4 regions of the Bacillus sp. AFS031507 genome follow, and region 1 is predicted to be linked to each of the others. Evidence: riboswitches for the same ligand, from Rfam matches in the RefSeq annotation. Region 1 holds a riboswitch; each other region holds the start of a gene.

Region 1 (3,148 bases):
AAATAGTTCAATAAAAAGTTATGAATTTCCTGTTGCTGCATGGGAATCTCCCTTCTTCATGTCCTGAGCAAATTCAATCATTGATGATAAATTTTCCATTTTAATTCGCATTTCGCCTTCGGATGAGGATTGTCCAAAAATATCGATTAAATGGTCTTCTATATTGCCAAATTCCAACTTAGTTAATATATCGTCAAGTTCACCAATTACTTTTTCAAATAAATGTATTTTCTCATAAAGAAGCTTCAAAATATGTTCTTCGACAGTATTTTTTATCGCAAAATTATAAATCATGACATCCTTTTCCTGGCCCAGACGATGGATACGACCAATTCGTTGTTCGAGCCTCATTGGATTCCATGGCAAATCAAAGTTAATTATATGATTACAAAATTGAAGGTTAATTCCTTCACCGCCCGCTTCAGTTGCTATAAGGACTTGAGCATGCTTTTGGAATAATTCTCTCATCCAGTCCTTTTTTCCACGCTTAAAGCCGCCCCGAAAAGGGACAGATGAAATTCCATGCTGTTTTAAATACCATTGGAGGTACATTTGTGTTGCTCGGTATTCTGTAAAAATAATCACTTTATCATTTACTTTTTGAATTAATTCTAATGCTTTTTCCGCTTTTGAATTCTTCTGGACAGCTTCGACTTTTTTTATTAAATACTGAATTTGTTCTTCAAAAGCTGGGGTTGGATTTTCCTTTTTTTGGAGCATGTTTTTTAATGTATAAAAAACTGCTTCTCTACTGCTGCATGCCTCACGCTGTAATGTCATTACGGAGAATGAACTTGTCTGTGCCCAATTCCCCTCATTTTTTAATTCAGTAATTGACTCATAAAGATCTTTCTCCTCTTGAGTGCATTCAATTGGAATGGTTTCCACATGCCTTTTCGTCCACTCAATGCCTGTATCTGCCCGCCGGTTCCGAATCATAACCTTGTTTACTAATTCTTTTAAATGCTCATCATCATTTAATGAACGTGCATCTCGTTTGTATTTTTCAAAGAATGTCGTTTCGCTGCCTAAATGTCCTGGTTTTAATAATGAAACCAGATTAAAAATTTCCTCGATACGGTTCTGAATAGGTGTTGCCGTCAATAGTAAACAAAATTTCTTTTTCAGATTTTGGACAAATTCGTAGTTTTTTGTTTTGTTATTTTTAAGTTTATGGGCTTCATCAATGATAATAAGGTCATAGTCCTGCTTAAAAATTATGTCTCGATGAGGATTTCGTTTAGCCGTATCAATTGACGAAACGACAACATCGCACTGTTCCCACACATAGCTTTTCCTTTGTGAAATGGCTGGAATGAAAAATTTGCTATTCAACTCCATCGACCATTGAGTAACTAACGATGCAGGGACAAGAATTAATACTTTTTTCACCAATCCGCGAATCATATATTCTTTTAGAATCAGCCCGGCCTCAATCGTTTTTCCGAGTCCTACTTCATCGGCAAGGATGGCTTTCCCATTCATATTTTCAATTACTTGTTTAGCTGTTTCAAGCTGGTGAGGAAGTGGGGTTAGATTGGGTAAATGACTTGGTGCCAATAAACCTTTGAAATCTGGAATGACGAGATGTTTTTCAACTCCAATTGCTAGTTTAAAAATTTCCCAATTCCCCCATGGACCATCGTTTTCAATTCTATGTAAAAAATCATCCTTCCAAGAGGAATCAAATTCAATTTCGATCGACATGGTTCCAGCTCCTTTTTATTCAATTTCCAGCTATATGCTTTTCTAATAAAGTTATTGCTCAATGTATTATTTTAATGGTAGGATAATAATAGCTTTGAATGTTTTAAATATTTTAATAAGGTAATTTATTTTATAAGTATAATTAGTATGACCAATTTGGATAATATTATAATGCGAATGATAACAAGGGGAGAGACTACTTATGTAGCGCCGAAGGAGCAAGCAGAAATGTGAATCTCTCAGGCAAAAGAACTCTTGTAGGACGCAGCTCTGGAGAGCGCTGCTAGCTTTAAGCAGCCACCAAAGGGGAAAGCCTTTTTAGGTAAACTTTCAGGTGCAAGGACAGAGACCTTCTTACGTTTCATAGGAGGTTTCTGTCCTTTTTTACATTATCCATTGAATAATTTGCGCCAAAGATTGAAGGAGGATTAAGAATGTCTGAATTAAAACGAACTCCACTTTTTGATGTGTATAAAGAATGGGGAGGAAAAACCATTGATTTTGGAGGTTGGGCACTGCCGGTCCAATTCTCTAGCATTAAAGAAGAGCATGAAGCTGTTCGCTCTTGTGCAGGATTATTTGATGTTTCCCATATGGGTGAAGTAGAAGTAAAAGGCACTAATAGCTTAGCATTTTTACAAAAAATGATGACTAATGACATTTCAAAAGTAAAAAATGGAGGTGCCCAGTACACAGCCATGTGTTATGAAAATGGCGGTACTGTTGATGACCTGCTTGTATATAAGATTGAAGACAATCATTACCTTTTAGTAGTAAACGCATCAAATATTGAAAAAGATTACAAATGGCTTGAAGACCATTTAACTGGTGATGTCTCTTTAGAAAACTTATCGGAAAAAACAGCACAGCTGGCTATCCAGGGACCACTTGCGGAAAAAGTATTGCAAAAGCTTGCGGGAGATAATGATTTAAGCCAAATTGGCTTTTTCAAATTCCAACAAGATGTAATCCTAAATGGAAAAAAGGCACTTGTATCAAGAACTGGTTATACTGGTGAAGATGGCTTTGAAGTGTATTGCGATGCAGAAGATGTTGTGGACCTTTGGAGAGACATTTTAACTGCAGGTAAAGAAGATGGAGTAATCCCATGTGGATTAGGGTCACGCGACACACTTCGCTTTGAAGCAGTTTTAGCGCTTTATGGTCAAGAACTATCTCCAGAAATTTCACCACTTGAAGCTGGAATTGGCTTCGCTGTGAAATTAAACAAAGAAGATGACTTTATCGGGAAACAAGCGTTAATCCAACAAAAAGAAAAGGGCTTAACAAGAAAATTGGTTGGAATCGAAATGATTGATCGTGGGATTCCACGTCATGGCTACCCTGTATATAAAGGTGATCAGTTAATTGGTGAGGTTACAACTGGAACGCAATCACCCACGTTAAAGAGGAATATTGGTCTTGCCCTAATCAATGCAGA
Region 2 (3,148 bases), on a different contig from region 1:
ACGAGAAGTAAGTTTTGCAAATGGTACAGGTGCATTTTTATCTCTGGCAAGTGAGTATACCATCCGGCTTGTACTGAAAATGGCGCTGTTACATGCCGAAGCTGCAGATGTTAGAACGACAAAATTGACGATACCAGCAGCTGCAGCGATACCAACCGCCACGAATACTTGAACGAATGGGCTTTTCTCTGGATTGATGGCGTTCCACGGATAAATACTCATTATGACAATAAGGGCGCCAATGTAGAAAATTAATACCCGAATAGGGATATTATTGATTGCTTTTGGGATAACTTTTTCCGGGTCTTCTGTTTCACCTGCAGTTAGTCCTACAAGTTCAATGCCAACAAACGCAAACACCACCATCTGGAATGAGAGGATAAAGCCATTTATCCCATTTGGGAACATGCCGCCGTGACTCCATAGATTCGTGAAACTGGATGCGCCTGAATTTGTGGAAAAGCCTTTAATAATCATGAAAATTCCGACAACAATTAATGCAAGAATCGCAATAACTTTAATTAAGGCGAACCAGAATTCCATTTCGCCAAAAAGCTTTACGGTTGCAAGGTTCATAACGAGCAAAACGACTAGTGCAATTAATCCTGGCATCCACTGTGGTACACTTGGAAACCAAAACTGAGTATAGAGACCAACTGCTGTTAAATCCGCCATTGCAATTGAAATCCAGCAAAACCAGTAGGTCCAGCCTGTAATAAATGCTGCCATATTACCTAAATAGTCTCTTACAAAGTCAACAAAAGAATGGTATTTCAAATTGGATAAAAGCAGTTCTCCAAGGGCGCGCATGATTAAAAAGCAAATGACCCCTGTAATCAAGTAGGCAAATAAAATCGATGGACCTGCTAAATGAATAGATTTACCTGCTCCAAGAAATAATCCTGTTCCGATAGCCCCGCCAATAGCGATAAGTTGAACGTGCCTGTTTTTTAATCCTCTTGACAATGTTTGTTCCTGCATATGAATTCCCTCTCTCTACTTTTCAAGGATGTTTGCAATTTTTTGATGGCTTTAAATAATATGTAAAATCAATAATTGCAAATGGATCCCAATGAAAGTTTAATATTTATTTAGTCAATTAGGCATAAATAAGCGCTTACATTTTTCTAAAAAATATATATTCAACAGGACAATCATGATGCGCCTCTCCAATTATTAGTTTTGTCTTTAACTCCTCCTTTTTTGTTTCTTACTATTTTTCTCCACAAAAAAAAGGACAGAGAAAAATAGGCGTTCCCCATTTTCCTCTGTCCTTTTACCTGAGAGTATAACTCCTTTGGTGGCACATGGCGCTCTCCAGAGACGCGTCCTATTGTGGTCCTTTTACCTGAGAGATTGAGCCCAATTTTTGGGACTTGCTCCTTCGGTGCTAAACGATGCGTTTAGTCTCTCCCACAATACTCATCCGCAATTATTAATATAATTAAATCCTAATCTATCGAAAGCATGATGTCAAATGAATTTTCTGAATTTAAATATTATTATAATTTTTTAGAAATATAGAGGGCATTGTTATCAGACACTTGTTGATGATTTTTTTGAAAATAGTTTCATTCTATTTCTCCCCCGATTTCCTATTTAAATACTTACAAAAAAGTGTAAAACTAGTTAAATCATAAACGTATCATTTTAGGTGAATTTGTATTTTTTAAGATTTAAAACATTCAGATATATATACCCATAGCTAAAGTCCTAGCTTTAAAACATATAAGAACGCAAAATTGATATAAATTAAGCGCAAACTTAAATCAATCAAAAAAAAAAAGCCAAAAACTAGATCTTGGCCCGTCGACCTTTATGGAGTTTTTTCCGGTACCTTTACAAGCGCTGATTTTCGAAACTCTGATGGTGAAAAGCCTGTAAGCCTCTTAAAGTTGTTACTAAAATAAGCTAAATCCGAGTATCCAACTCTCTCAGCAATTTCAGCTAATCGTAAGGTTGTTTTTAGTAACAAACGTTTGCTTTCCTCAATTCGCAGCTCGGTAATATAATCGACAAACTTTTTGTTCAGCTGTTGTTTGAATAATTGACTAAGATAACTAGGATTCATATGGACAGATTCTGCCGCATCTTTCAGTGTAATTTGGTCTAATGGTGTTTTTTCTAAATACTGCAAAACCTTTTCGATCGTTGAGGAAGGAAGATTTTCATCCTCATTTTTTGGAGTATTCCTTTTTGTCTCTTCTTTTGATTTCATTTCTAGCCACTTTTCAAGGCAATCTTTTAACTCGGTTTCCTCTACTGGTTTTAGAAGATAATCGGTTACCCCTGTTCGAATCGCATGTTGAACAAATTGAAACTCGTCATGAACACTGATCACAATGACATCCTGTTTCTTCTTCAATTGACTCAATTCTTTTACTAACGAAAGCCCGTCCATTATCGGCATTCGAATATCCGTTAACACTAGATCTGCATCATTATGCTTAATCCAGTCGAGCGCTTCTAACCCGTTTTCACATTCGTGGACCACTTGCAAAGGAAGCTTCAACTTGTTTATCGTCCACTTAAGAGCTGTTCGAACCCATCTCTCATCATCAACCAACAAGATATTTTTCTTCATACTCTCTCCTCCTCCACATGATGATCTAGTATCGGTAAATGGATCAATACCTCAGTCCCTGAACCCTGTTCACTTTGAATGGTTATTCCATACTCGGGTCCAAACAAATAATGAATTCTTTGATGAACATTTACGATTCCTATATTTTTCCCATCACTAGTGGCCGTTTTTAAGTCCATTCTTTTCTTGATTTCTTCTAAAATATGATCCTTTATTCCTTCACCAGTATCGGAAATGCGAATAACAACGGAAGATTCAGAATGACGGAAAGCTGATATCACAATTTTTAATTTTCTAGTATTAGGACCAAAACCATGAACAAAACAATTCTCAACCAACGGCTGGAGGGAAAATTTTACCATTTCCAGTTCCATTACCCATTGAGGAATATCAAACATGTACTCAAAACGGTCCTCAAAGCGAAACTTTTGAATCTGCAGATACATTTCACAAAAATTCACTTCTTCTCTAAAACTCACGGTAGATGAATGATTATTTAGATTATACCGAAGTAGTTTTCCAAGTGAGAAAGACATGGTTGCAATATTTTCCTGATTTTCTTCC
Region 3 (3,148 bases), on a different contig from region 1:
ATGATATCCATGCCCTCTAAAGTTAAACCTGCTACTGATGCAACTACTGTTTTTTTACGATAATCCATTTTTGTCGTTCTCCTTTCAAGCCTCACAGGACTTTGATTAAAAGATTATGGGCAAAAATAAAATGCCCTTTCATCCAAAGGACAAAAGGGCATTCATATACATAATTAGTATGATGAAGTTTACTTTTGCCTTTTTGGCCTCTCTGGACCAAATTAAAGGAATTTAATTTCATCTAATAGTAACACGATACATTTCATGTGACAATATTTTTATTATATTGCAAGAATTCTACTTTACGCAGATATTCTAATATTTTTTCCCTTTGTCCTTTTAAATGAATACACTATGAATAAAAGAATGAACCATAATGGTGTCATTAATAAAGCGACACGAGTTGATTCTGCAAATAGCATAATAATGAGAATAAATGCAAATAACGAGAGAACAAGATAATTAATAAATGGGGTAAATGGTGCTTTAAAAATCGACTTTTCATGTAAATCTGGGCGTGATTTCTTATATCGCAGATGACAAATTAAGATAATGCTCCAAACCCAAATAAAACAAATCGCACTAATCGTTGTCACGATACCAAAGGCTTGTTCTGGAATCAGCTTACTTAAAAGAGCTCCGACGGATAGAACAAGTGCAGATATAAATAATGCGTTACTCGGTACATGATTTTTATTTAATTTAGCAAAATTCGCGGGTCCTTGTTGATGATTACTTAAATTAAATAATATGCGGCTCGTTGAAAACAATCCACTGTTACAGGCAGACGCAGCAGATGTTAAGACGACAAAGTTAATAATTCCTGCAGCAATCGGAATACCAACTAAACTAAACGTTTTTACAAAAGGACTGTTTGCTGCATTCAGTTGCGTCCATGGATTGATGCATAAAAGGATAATAAGGGCTCCCACATAGAAAAACAGTATTCTTAAAGGTATTTTATTTATTGCAGATGGGATATTTTTTTGTGGATTGGATGTTTCGGCTGCTGATACACCTACTAATTCAACACCTACAAATGCAAAGACAACCATTTGAAAAGAAAGTAAGAAACCTGATAATCCATTTGGGAAAAGACCACCATGGCTCCATAGATTTTTTACTGTAACCGTTCCTGAATCTGTTTGAAATCCAATAATTAACAAAATGACCCCTATGATGATTAAAGCAAGAATGGTGATCACTTTGATTAAAGCAAACCAAAACTCTAATTCTCCAAATAGCTTTACTGTTAATAAATTTAGTCCCAATAATAGAATTAAACAGACTATAGCAGGCATCCATTGTGGGATATCGAACCAATATTGCACGTATACACCAACAGCAATAATATCAGCCATAGCTGTCATAATCCAACAAAACCAATAGGTCCATCCAGTTACATAACCAGCCCACGGTCCAATATAATCCTCGGCGAAGTCCGTAAATGATTGATAGCCCTTATTTGATAAAAGAAGTTCTCCTAATGCCCTCATTACAAAAAAACATGCGATACCCACAATTAAGTAGGCAAAAATGATAGATGGACCTGCTAACTGAATGGCTTTCCCTGAACCTAGGAATAAACCTGTACCAATCGTACCTCCAATCGCAATCAGTTGTACGTGCCGATTTTTTAAATCTCTTTTTAATTCTTGTTGTGCCACTTCTTTTGCCCCCTCATTTAGTAATAATTTCCTTTGTCCACTATGTGAAGATATGAACAATGAGTTAAACACCATAAAAAAAGAGATTGGAATTTCTCCAATCTCATCGGTCATAAGAATAACAAATAATATCCATTACTCTTTTGTCAGAATAACAAATAAAACTCGTACTCTTCTGTCCTTTTGCCTGAGATTGTGAACCCTTCGGCGCCGCATATTTCCTGCGGTCTCTCCAGAAGCTGCTCCTGCTATAGTTTGACCCATAGCAATCATAGCTTGCTTAGTATTTAATTTATGTAGAAGAACAAATGGTTCAAAATCCCCCGCTAAAAAAAGTTATGCATCATTACATCTTATCTCACAAACTAAATTATTGTTAAATAATTTCTAATTTTAGTAGTATTCAATCACTTTGTCAATAATTAATTTCAGAGAATCTAGATTTATGGAGAAACAAAAAATGAACCCACTGCAAGGGATTGGGTTCATTTATATCGCAATCGTTGATTCTGCATCCTTAATCTCCTAGTACCAAAAAATATTGAATATGATTTGCTGAGATGGGCGTAATCGCGATTATACGATAGCCGATACTTAGTAATTGCGACAAAGTTTCAGCACAATTGTGACGTGGAGGCTCAATCGGAGCATGGAAACTTTTATAAAGATTAATAAATTGATTATTATTTGTACAGTGAAGCAAGATCACATGTCTACCAGTCCATGCTTGACCAATCATGGTTTGTGGTTGGGTTTGTATTTCCCTTTTGATTCTCATAATGAACACCCTCAAGTATTGATACAATAGAATATGGATATAACCCTGTCCAATGTTCTTGGAAAATTAGGAAGTTTTTTTATATGATCCAAATATCTCCATAACAGCAAAAATGGGGTGTTTACTTAAACTCCCCCTCACCTTTTATTAGTTATTATATTTGGCAGATTTGTGAACTCACTCCATACGTCGAGGTTTTGCAGGATCACAATTGGGTGAGTCAAGATTTGCCGATTCTGCTAATTTCATAAGATAATAACATTCTTCACGGTACATATGATCCGCCATTAGGGGGGCGAATGTTCCTAATGCTTGCTTACTTAGTCTAAGTTCTTCTATTTCATGTAGAAAATTTTGAAATAATTTTATTTCTAACTGGCTGTCTGAATTCAATTTTAACAAAGCAGGGAACGAGTTCAAATTAGTTCTTAAATATCCTGCTAGTTCAACTGATTTCAGGTAAAAATCTTCAAAGTTCTTCCTAAATGTATTACTTTTCTCAATGAGTTTCTTTTCAACACTATCTAAATTAGAGGAAATTGCCTCTGAATGACCCGCAGCATCTAATAACCATAAAAGATGATGATGTAGTTCATGGTAAACAGGAGGAACTTCCCCTGCTTTTAGGTGTATTAAAATTCTTAAGTATTCCTCTAATTCATTGACCATATGATTGATGAAGGTTGGCGAAAGGTGCATTTTT
Region 4 (3,148 bases), on a different contig from region 1:
CTTCCAATGCATTGTTCTTTTCCACTGTTGTTATTTTAATTGCCGTTGTGTTGAACTATGTAATGCCAGAAGGAGTATTTACGCTGATTACAAGTATTTCTACAGTATGTTTCATCTTTATTTGGGGTATTACTGTCGTCAGTCATTTGAAATACCGCAAAACCAGACCAGATCTTGCAAAAGTGAACAAATTTAAATTGCCGCTTTATCCATTTTCCAATTACTTAATCCTTGTCTTCCTAGCGTTCGTCCTTGTCGTACTTGCACTTGCGGAAGACACTCGTGTTGCCTTGTTCGTAACACCTGTTTGGTTTATCATGCTGATTGCGATTTATAAGATGTTGACAAAGAAGGCGGATTATGCGGATCAGGAGAATCAACAACAAGTAGCAGAAAATTAAGTGGCAACCCAAAAAAATGACTTTTATTAATAAATAATGTTTCCGCTTTCAAAAAAGCTTGACTTAGATTCCATTAACTATTATTCTGAAAATAATAAAAATAAATAAGCGGAAGATGATTGTGGGAGAGTGCAAGTTTACACGCCACCGAAGGAGCAAGTTCCAAAAAGACCCTTGGAACAAATCTCTCAGGTAGATGGAACCACAATTGGACGCAACTCTGGAGAGCGCGTATACAGTTTACGCCACCAAAGGGGAAGGTTCTTAATCGAACTTAAACTCTCAGGTAAAAGGACAGAGAAGGGTAGAAGAAAGCCATGTGCTACCCTTTTCTGTCCTTTTTTGCGTGCAAAAAAGTATGGTTTCGCTTCAGATTTTATCTTGGGAATAAACAGATAAAATCCGAGGTTAAACACTGATAGAGGTAGCTAATACAACGAATCAAGGGGGAAACGGTTTGAGTTTACAACAAAATGATTCAACTATTTTTGAAGCAATTAGGAAAGAGCAGCATCGTCAGCATCAAACATTGGAGTTGATCGCTTCTGAAAACTTCGTAAGCCAAGATGTTTTAGAAGCAATGGGAAGTGTGATGACGAACAAATATGCAGAAGGCTATCCAGGGAAGCGTTACTATGGCGGATGTGAATTTGTCGATGTGGCAGAACAAATAGCGATTGACCGCCTAACTCAGCTGTTTGGTGCTAAATATGCCAATGTTCAGCCTCACTCAGGTGCACAAGCAAATTTTGCTGTATTTTTCGCACTGCTTCAACCTGGTGATAAAGTGATGGGGATGAACCTCTCTCATGGCGGGCACTTAACGCACGGAAGTCCTGTTAGTGTTTCAGGAAAATGGTTTGAGGTAGTGTCCTATGGTGTGAGAGAAGATACTCAATTGATTGATTATGATGAACTGGAAGCGATCGCGAAAAAAGAAAAACCGAAATTGATCATTGCAGGTACAAGTGCTTACACTAGAACGATTGATTTTGCACGGTTTAGACAAATTGCTGATCAAGTTGGCGCAAAATTCATGGTAGATATGGCGCATATTGCGGGACTTGTTGCAGCAGGTCTTCATCCATCGCCGGTTCCATACGCAGATGTAGTAACGAGCACTACGCATAAAACGTTGCGAGGACCGCGCGGCGGCATTATTTTAACAAATGATGAAGAGATGATAAAAGTCATTAATAAATCGGTGTTCCCAGGGATTCAAGGCGGCCCGTTAATGCATATTATTGCAGCTAAGGCGGTTGCATTCAATGAAGCATTGCAGCCAAGCTTTAAGGAATATGCAAAACAAATCATTCTAAATGCCGACACACTAGGCAAAACATTAAAAAATGAAGGTGCAGCCCTTGTTTCTGGTGGAACGGATAATCATATCGTCCTTTTAGATTTACGTCCGTGGAATTTAACTGGAAAAGAAGCAGAAAAATTATTAGAAGAAGCAGGCATTACTGTAAATAAAAATACCATTCCATTTGATCCAGAAAAGCCGTTTGTTACGAGCGGTATTCGCATGGGAACAGCGGCTTTAACGACACGAGGTATGAAACAGGATGATATGGTGAAAATCGGGCAAGTTATCGCTGATGTTTTGAAGAGCAAAGGGGACAAAGCCGTACTTGAGAAAGCAAAAGAAACAACCAAAGCAATTTGTGGAGTCTATCCGTTATTTCAACAGGCAATCACAGTATAAGAAAGGGGTATGAGGATGGAATTTCAGAGTTGTTTTGACATTATTGGCCCGATTATGGTGGGACCGTCGAGTTCTCATACAGCAGGTGTCGTATCTATCGGGAAATTTATTTATGAACTGTTAGGAGAATGTCCACAAGAGGTCAAGATTGTATTTTATGATTCCTTTGCTGAAACTTATCAAGGACATGGAACAGATAAAGCACTTCTTGGCGGATTGCTTGGGATGGATACCGATGATACACGCATTAAACATTCATTGGAGTGGGCAAAAGAAGTTGGCATGCAGTACAATTTCGAATTTGAAGATATCTGTGACTACTATGACCACCCAAATACAACAATCGTGACAGTGAAACACGAAGATCGTGTTGTAAAGGTTGGCGGTGCATCACTTGGTGGAGGCTTATCAAAAATCTTTATGATTAACGAGAAGATGGTAGATATTCGTTTAAGTGCAGGCGATGACTTTACAGTCCTTGCTAGTTCTTATCAACCAAGAGGGAAAGTACTTATGGAGGCAATTTAATGAAGATACAGTCCATGAAAGAGCTGATTGAAGCTTGTGAAAGAGAACAAAAAACCATTGGTGAAATCATGTTGATGATGGAAACAGAAAAATCAGGAAGAGACCAAGAAACCATTATTAGCATGATGGAAGAGCGATTGATCAAAATGAAAGAAGCCGTTGATAGCGGTATAAAAGATGCCTCAACCGCACCGAGTGGAATTTCTGGCGGGGATGCCGTGAAAATGTATGATTACGTACATCAAGGTAAATCTCTGTCAGGTAGTTATGTAAGCAATGCAATGAGCTTTTCATTGGCAACTTCTGAAAGCAATGCACGGATGGGGGTTATTGTAGCCACTCCAACTGCTGGGGCAGCCGGTATTTTGCCTGGTGTATTGTTTTCGCTTCATAAAAATGATGGCACACCCTATAAAGATTTAGTCATGGGGTTGTTTACGGCAAGTATGCTTGGGTTTGTCATTGCAAACCGTTCGTTCATTTCAGGGGCGGCTGGAGGCTGCCAGGCAGA

Evidence for each region. Region 1 has a riboswitch for glycine ahead of gcvT (glycine cleavage system aminomethyltransferase GcvT). Riboswitches for the same ligand answer to the same signal wherever they lie in the genome.
Region 2: it holds a riboswitch for glycine, as region 1 does, so the genes downstream of both, COE25_RS21615 (amino acid permease) here and gcvT (glycine cleavage system aminomethyltransferase GcvT) in region 1, are expected to answer to the same signal.
Region 3: it holds a riboswitch for glycine, as region 1 does, so the genes downstream of both, COE25_RS07815 (amino acid permease) here and gcvT (glycine cleavage system aminomethyltransferase GcvT) in region 1, are expected to answer to the same signal.
Region 4: it holds a riboswitch for glycine, as region 1 does, so the genes downstream of both, glyA (serine hydroxymethyltransferase) here and gcvT (glycine cleavage system aminomethyltransferase GcvT) in region 1, are expected to answer to the same signal.

The regions. Positions count from the first base shown of each region.
Region 1 is NZ_NUOW01000003.1:84,875-88,022, forward strand. It holds gene COE25_RS04255 (YqhG family protein) at 1-41, opposite strand, end outside; gene COE25_RS04260 (DEAD/DEAH box helicase) at 19-1,707, opposite strand; glycine riboswitch at 1,885-1,972, shown strand; glycine riboswitch at 1,976-2,055, shown strand; gene gcvT (glycine cleavage system aminomethyltransferase GcvT) at 2,142-3,148, shown strand, end outside.
Region 2 is NZ_NUOW01000025.1:45,698-48,845, reverse strand. It holds gene COE25_RS21615 (amino acid permease) at 1-981, opposite strand, end outside; glycine riboswitch at 1,327-1,426, opposite strand; gene COE25_RS21610 (response regulator transcription factor) at 1,817-2,584, opposite strand; gene COE25_RS21605 (sensor histidine kinase) at 2,581-3,148, opposite strand, start outside.
Region 3 is NZ_NUOW01000006.1:221,767-224,914, forward strand. It holds gene COE25_RS07810 (MFS transporter) at 1-68, opposite strand, end outside; gene COE25_RS07815 (amino acid permease) at 303-1,667, opposite strand; glycine riboswitch at 1,833-1,913, opposite strand; gene COE25_RS07820 (hypothetical protein) at 2,185-2,445, opposite strand; gene COE25_RS07825 (DUF2935 domain-containing protein) at 2,623-3,148, opposite strand, start outside.
Region 4 is NZ_NUOW01000025.1:48,853-52,000, forward strand. It holds gene COE25_RS21615 (amino acid permease) at 1-401, shown strand, start outside; glycine riboswitch at 514-616, shown strand; gene glyA (serine hydroxymethyltransferase) at 859-2,109, shown strand; gene COE25_RS21625 (serine dehydratase beta chain) at 2,125-2,637, shown strand; gene sdaAA (L-serine ammonia-lyase, iron-sulfur-dependent, subunit alpha) at 2,637-3,148, shown strand, end outside.